Regions from separate parts of the Peribacillus sp. JNUCC41 genome, predicted to be linked through region 1. Evidence: riboswitches for the same ligand, from Rfam matches in the RefSeq annotation. Region 1 holds a riboswitch; the other holds the start of a gene.
The links. A riboswitch is a leader RNA that binds a small molecule or an ion and turns the genes downstream of it on or off. The one in region 1 is predicted to bind FMN.
Positions count from the first base shown of each region.

Region 2: another riboswitch for FMN. It lies ahead of ribE (riboflavin synthase); the one in region 1 lies ahead of JNUCC41_RS25240 (ECF transporter S component).

Region 1 covers NZ_CP062163.1:5,235,954-5,239,125, reverse strand. Annotated here, with positions in the region: gene serA (phosphoglycerate dehydrogenase) at 1-1,097, opposite strand, end outside; FMN riboswitch at 1,408-1,544, shown strand; gene JNUCC41_RS25240 (ECF transporter S component) at 1,709-2,290, shown strand; gene JNUCC41_RS25235 (ferredoxin) at 2,413-2,661, opposite strand; gene JNUCC41_RS25230 (YpbB family protein) at 2,952-3,172, shown strand, end outside.
Region 2 covers NZ_CP062163.1:2,429,256-2,432,427, forward strand. Annotated here, with positions in the region: gene megL (methionine gamma-lyase) at 1-574, shown strand, start outside; gene JNUCC41_RS11895 (TspO/MBR family protein) at 588-1,313, opposite strand; FMN riboswitch at 1,516-1,646, shown strand; gene ribE (riboflavin synthase) at 1,793-2,431, shown strand; partial or broken gene ribB (3,4-dihydroxy-2-butanone-4-phosphate synthase) at 2,450-3,088, shown strand; gene ribH (6,7-dimethyl-8-ribityllumazine synthase) at 3,168-3,172, shown strand, end outside.

The sequences.
Region 1 (3,172 bases):
CTTTTTGTAAGAATCGCTGTATCGAAATCCAATGATTCTCCTGCATACGTAACGGAGATTTCCTGAATGCCTTCATTCATGCACTGAGAAGCAATGGATCCCATTTGCCGAACAAGTTGATAGAAAGGCTGTACCTTTTCAAACACTTCTTTAGATATGGCTGGAAGGTTGATTGAACTTGAGACTGGGTTTCCTTCAAAATAGGTCAATACTTCCTGGGCAACCTGTACCGCAACATTTAATTGGGCTTCTTTCGTGGAAGCACCAAGGTGCGGTGTAGCAATGACGCTATCCAGTTCAAGCAGTTTATGGCCAAGTGGAGGTTCTTCGACGAAAACGTCCAGTGCCGCCCCTGCAACATGTCCTTCGACTAACATTTCATATAAATCATCTTCGTCCAGAATTCCACCACGGGCGCAGTTTAGTACATAAACCCCCTTTTTACAGGTAAGCAGTTTTTCTTTATTGATTAATCCTCTAGTATCATTCGTTAGTGGTGTATGAACTGTAATGATGTCTGCTTTAGGAAGCAATTCATCTAACGGCAGGGCCGTTACGGACATTTTCTTTGCACGATCGACTGTCAGGTACGGATCATAGACAATGACATCCATGCCAAACACTTTAGCACGTTTTGCAATTTCCCCTCCGATACGTCCAAAGCCAACTATACCTAATGTTTTACCGCGAAGTTCAGTTCCCGTATATGAAGAACGTTTCCACTCCCCATTCTTCAGTGAAGCATAAGCTTGCGGAATGTGGCGCATTAATGAAGCCATCATCGCAAATGTATGTTCAGCTGTTGAAATGGTATTGCCGTCAGGTGCATTAACCACGACAATCCCGCGTTTTGTCGCTGCCGGGATGTCTATGTTATCAACACCGACACCAGCGCGTGCTATAATTTTTAATTGCGGCATACGGTTCATTAAATCTTCCGAAACCTTCGTTGCACTTCTCACAAGAATTGCATCGATCCGATCTAGTTCGTTTGTAGCTTCCTCTACGGTTTTCTGAATGAGATGAATATTGGATGCCTCTGATAGCGGTCCAAGTCCTTCTGGTTTAATGGCGTCTGCTACTAAAATCCGATACACGTCTAAACACCTTCCTAGGGAAAAGAATTATCTTAAATTTCAGTTAATTTTACAATTGAAATGCTGATTATGTCAATTTGGCTTATCTGGATGTAAGCGCTTAATAACAGGATTTTTCATCTGATTTTTTGATTAATATCGTGATATAAATGGCTTCGTCTTCTTTTGCATAATATAAAAAAATTTCGCTTATTTGTTTTAAAGCATTCATTGCTTTCGATCGATATTCATCCTAAATGCATTAATCGAGAGAAAATGCTATCAAAAAAAAGGAATTTCAGATATAATGGGAAGTATAAAAATTTAATAGGTCTATCTTCGGGGCGGGGCGTAATTCCCCACCGGCGGTGATGAAGGAATTTCTTCTTCTAAGCCCGCGAGCCTTACAAGGCAGGATTTGGTGTGATTCCAAAGCCGACAGTATAGTCTGGATGGGAGAAGATGGAGGTTCCTGAGTGCGTTTCAACAGTTATTTGCTGAACGTTTGTTTGATGTAGCCTTTAATTTATCCCTTTAATTCTATTGGAATTAAAGGTTTTTTATTGAGCATCAGCATATTTTGGAACCCAAACCTCTTTTTCAGGTAGATCGGAAAAGAAGGAGAGAGAACTATGAATAAGAACAAAGTGAAAAAAACGGTCACACTTGCGATGATGGGAAGCATTTCTTATTTATTGATGCTTTTAAATTTCCCGTTTCCAGGATTCCCGCCTTTTCTCAATGTCGATTTTAGCGACATACCAGCACTGATGGCGGCATTGATTTTCGGTCCGATGGCTGGAATTCTAGTCGAGTTCATTAAAAACCTTTTGGATTTAGTCATGACTGGGACCATGACTGCTGTACCTGTGGGGCATATCGCTAACTTCATAGCCGGAATACTGTTTGTCTTGCCAACTTATTATGTATTTAAGAAAATCAATTCAAAAAAAGGGATGACGTTCGCTTTACTTGCGGGGACAGTTTCCATGGCAGTATTCATGAGTGTTTTAAACTATTTTGTCTTTTTACCGGCATATACCTTCTTTATGGGATGGGATGCAATGTCGGCGCCAGAGTCAAGAAAGTTCGTTACGACGGCAATCTTGCCTTTCAACGTGATTAAAGGCGTGCTCATCACATCTGTATTCATGTTGCTGTTCATTAAATTACAGACATGGATCAATAAACAAACATTATATAAAAATGCTTAACGGCATTGACGATAGAAATGAAAAAACAACCGGATATCCATATTCGGTTGTTTTTTTATGTTTGTTTTTTTTTGTATGAGACAAAAGAAAAAGCCATTCTCGATAGAAAATGGCTTGTACCGTTATTCGAATTTTAGTGCGTCTCCGTCAAATGCTTCGTCAGCAACTTTAATGGAATCCGTTGGGCATCCTTCAAATGCATCCATCATGTCGTCTATAAGTACATCTGGAATTTCAACGATTCCCTCGTTATCGTCAAGGGTAACAAATGCAATCCCTTCGTCATCATAATCATATATATCTGGTGCGGCTGCTCCGCAAGCTCCACAAGCTATGCATGTTTCTTTATCCACAATAGTAAATTTAGCCATGAATATAACCCCTCCTAAGTTGATTAACAACTGATAATCTTTTTATTTCAGATTATTATCTCTTTCTTATTGTAAGACCGAATGCCAAACTTTTCAATAGAAATTGTATTGATAATAACTATCATGTAGCTGAATGTCAACGAAAAGCATCGAAATTATTAACTTGGTTCTTTCCATGGTTCGTCATTTAGTCACATATTTTTCCTTGTATTCATCAATAATAACGGCGATTTTTGCAGTTTTTTGTTACAATGGGGTTATTGGTTAAATGAAACAAGGATGTGAGTCCCATGAATAATTATCTACAGGCCATCATTCTATATGCGATAAAAAAATTTCAAGGCGAACGTTCCATTTATGCTATATACCATATGCTTCAGGGTAAGAAATCGTCACAAACAATCCAGGATGCCCATTTATTCGGCTTAACGGATATTTTTGGGACAATACCCCGATTTACCCGTCAGCAATTAAATCAAAACATTGAACATTTACTTAAGCATGAGATGAT
Region 2 (3,172 bases), 2.7 Mb from region 1:
TATCGTCCTTCATAGCGCTACGAAATATCTTTGCGGGCATGGTGATGTCGTTGCAGGCCTTGTCGTCGGTAAGAAGGAATTCATGAATCAAGTAGCCGGGACTACACAGAAGGATATCGGTGGAATCATTTCACCATTCGATGCCTGGTTACTATTACGGGGGCTGAAGACCTTGCCTGTCAGGATGGACCGTCATTCGGCCAATGCAATGGCAATCTTTCAAGAACTTAAGAAACATCCAAAGGTGAAAAAGGTATATTATCCAGGTGATGTAGCTTCACCGGATCATTATATAATGCAAAAACAAATGAAACATGGCGGCGGCCTTATCTCTTTCGAACTGCATGGCACAAAACAGGATGCACAGGAATTCCTCAATAAATTGAAACTTATCAAAATTGCCGTAAGTCTAGGTGATGCTGAAACATTGATCCAGCATCCCGCTACCATGACGCACTCTGCCGTTCCTGAAGATTCACGGGAACAAATGGGCATCAGTGACCAGCTGGTCCGTCTCTCAGTTGGCCTTGAGGCTTGGGAGGATATCTGGCAAGATCTTCAGCAAGCATTTTAGGGTAACATATACCTTATTTGTTCTTCCTATTTTGAATGAAGATGGTGATGGATACGATAAAAGTGATGGCAGCCAGGATATAAGAAATGTCTGTGATTATCGGATAGGCGTCGCTATTTCGTATCCCGATGCCTATGAATGCCCAAACGAATACGAGAGGATAGCACCAATCCCGGTTTTTACCTGCAAAGACAAAGGCCAAGGCTGTTGCTGCAATCAGCAGGACGATCGTCCAGGTTATACGGGAAGCTCCAAAACCGTCCCATTTGATATAGGTGAGGTAATAAGAAATGTCAGCTATGGTTGCAACACTTACCCAGCCTGTATATACGGAAAACGGAAATAGGTCAAAAGTATCATGATCCACTTTTTTCATTTTTGTATATATGACCATTAAAGTAGCCAATAGAGCAATGATAATGAATACGGATAACAAAAAGCGTTCATAGTGCCAAGCCAAAAGCCAAGCGCCATTCAAGACACAGCTTAAAGCAAACCAAGGATAGGATGCCTTATATGCAGGGCTCTTTTGATTTAAAAACTGCCTGAATACCCAGATGGCGAGCAGGAAATAGATCAAGCCCCATATGGAAAATACATAACCGGCAGGAGTGAAAAGGACATCCAGTTTATCGGAAATCTCTCCTGATGTTTGGCCGTTCAATGGCAGGAAATTGGCTAAAAAATTCATCGTGACGACAAATAGATAGAAAATCAAGTTAATGATGGAAATAATCATCGGCTTCCTCCTTGTATGAATGGTGATCCTTCTAACCTTATTCCACATATTCAGCCTGGTTAACCTTTTCGGAGCACATCGGGGGTACTTGGAGACATTTTTCCATAAAAAGAGGAAGTTCCTGTAACAATGGAACCATTTAAGGTTAGAAATTTTACTTCTTCACTTTATGGTGATAAAATATTCAAAGATTCATATTATTTTAGTCCTTCGGGGTCGGGTGAAAATCCCAACCGGCGGTGATGAAGAAATTCTAAGCCCGCGAGCCTGATAAAGGCAGGATTTGGTGAGATTCCAAAGCCGACAGTACAGTCTGGATGGGAGAAGGACGTGTGGAACCCAAGTGTATACGTATGCCTAATTTTTCGAAAATGAAAATATTAGGCTTTTTAGGTATACAATTTTTTTCACTCATTTCTCCTGCTAACTCCTTAGGTCATCCTATGGGGTTTTTTATATTTTATAAAAGGGGGAAAAACATGTTTACGGGAATCATTGAGGATATCGGTACCGTGCATTCCTTAAAAAAAGGAAAAAGCAGTATGGAGTTATCGATTCGTTCTGAAAAAATCCTTGAAGATGTGCAACTGGGGGATAGCATTTCAGTCAACGGGGTCTGCTTAACGGTAACATCCTTCACGAAAAGTTTGTTTACGGTCGACGTGATGCCGGAAACGGTCAAAGCTTCCACGATCCGGACATTGAAATTGGGATCACCTGTTAATCTCGAACGAGCAATGAGTGCACAGGGGAGGTTTGGCGGTCATTTTGTTTCAGGTCATATCGACGGAACCGGAACGATCATAAAAAAAGAACGGAAAGAAAATGCCGTATATTATGTAATCCAATTGGATGAAGGGCTTAGTACCTTCTGCATTCCAAAAGGTTCCGTGGCCATTGATGGAACAAGCTTGACGATATTTGGGATCGAAAGGAACCTTTTGACTGTATCACTGATTCCATTGACTCATCAGGACACCATATTGGGACAAAAAGCGGCTGGCGATATCGTTAACATCGAAAACGACATGATAGGGAAATATATAATACATCAAATGAAAAATGGCAATCCGAAACCAGGACTGAATTTAGAGTTTTTGGCAGAGCATGGATTCTAATAAAAGGGCGGTGTAATGATGTTCCATACAATAGAAGAGGCAATAGAAGATTTGAAGGCTGGCAAGGTAGTAATCGTATCCGATGATGAAGACCGTGAAAATGAAGGGGATTTTGTAGTGTTGGCCGAAAAGGCGACACCGGAAGCGATTAATTTCATGGCGACCCATGGACGTGGTTTGATTTGTACCACCATCACTGAAGAACTGGCAGCGAAATTGAAACTGCATCCTATGGTAGGTGAAAATACCGACCATCATGGCACTGCTTTTACGGTAAGTGTCGATCATAAAAGCACCTCTACAGGAATCAGTGCTTTTGAACGGTCCTTGACCATCCTTGAACTTCTAAATGAAGATTCTGTCGCTGAAGATTTCCAAAGGCCTGGTCACACTTTTCCGATAGTCGCTAAAGAAGGCGGCGTATTAAGTAGGGCAGGACATACGGAGGCATCGGTGGACTTGGCAAAGTTATGCGGTGCCGCTCCAGCTGGTGTCATTTGTGAAATCATGAATGAAGATGGGTCAATGGCCCGCGTATCCGATTTAGAAGTCATCGCTGATAAATTTAACCTGAAATTCATTACGATAGCCGATTTGATTCGGTATCTTGAACAAAATGATTCAATTGGGAAACAGGAACTTGAACTGAACATCCCTAAAGCTTGAATGATTATTAGAAATTAAATCTTAACGTGAAAGAAATGATATTGTTTTTTAAAATTAGGAGGAATTAGACATGGG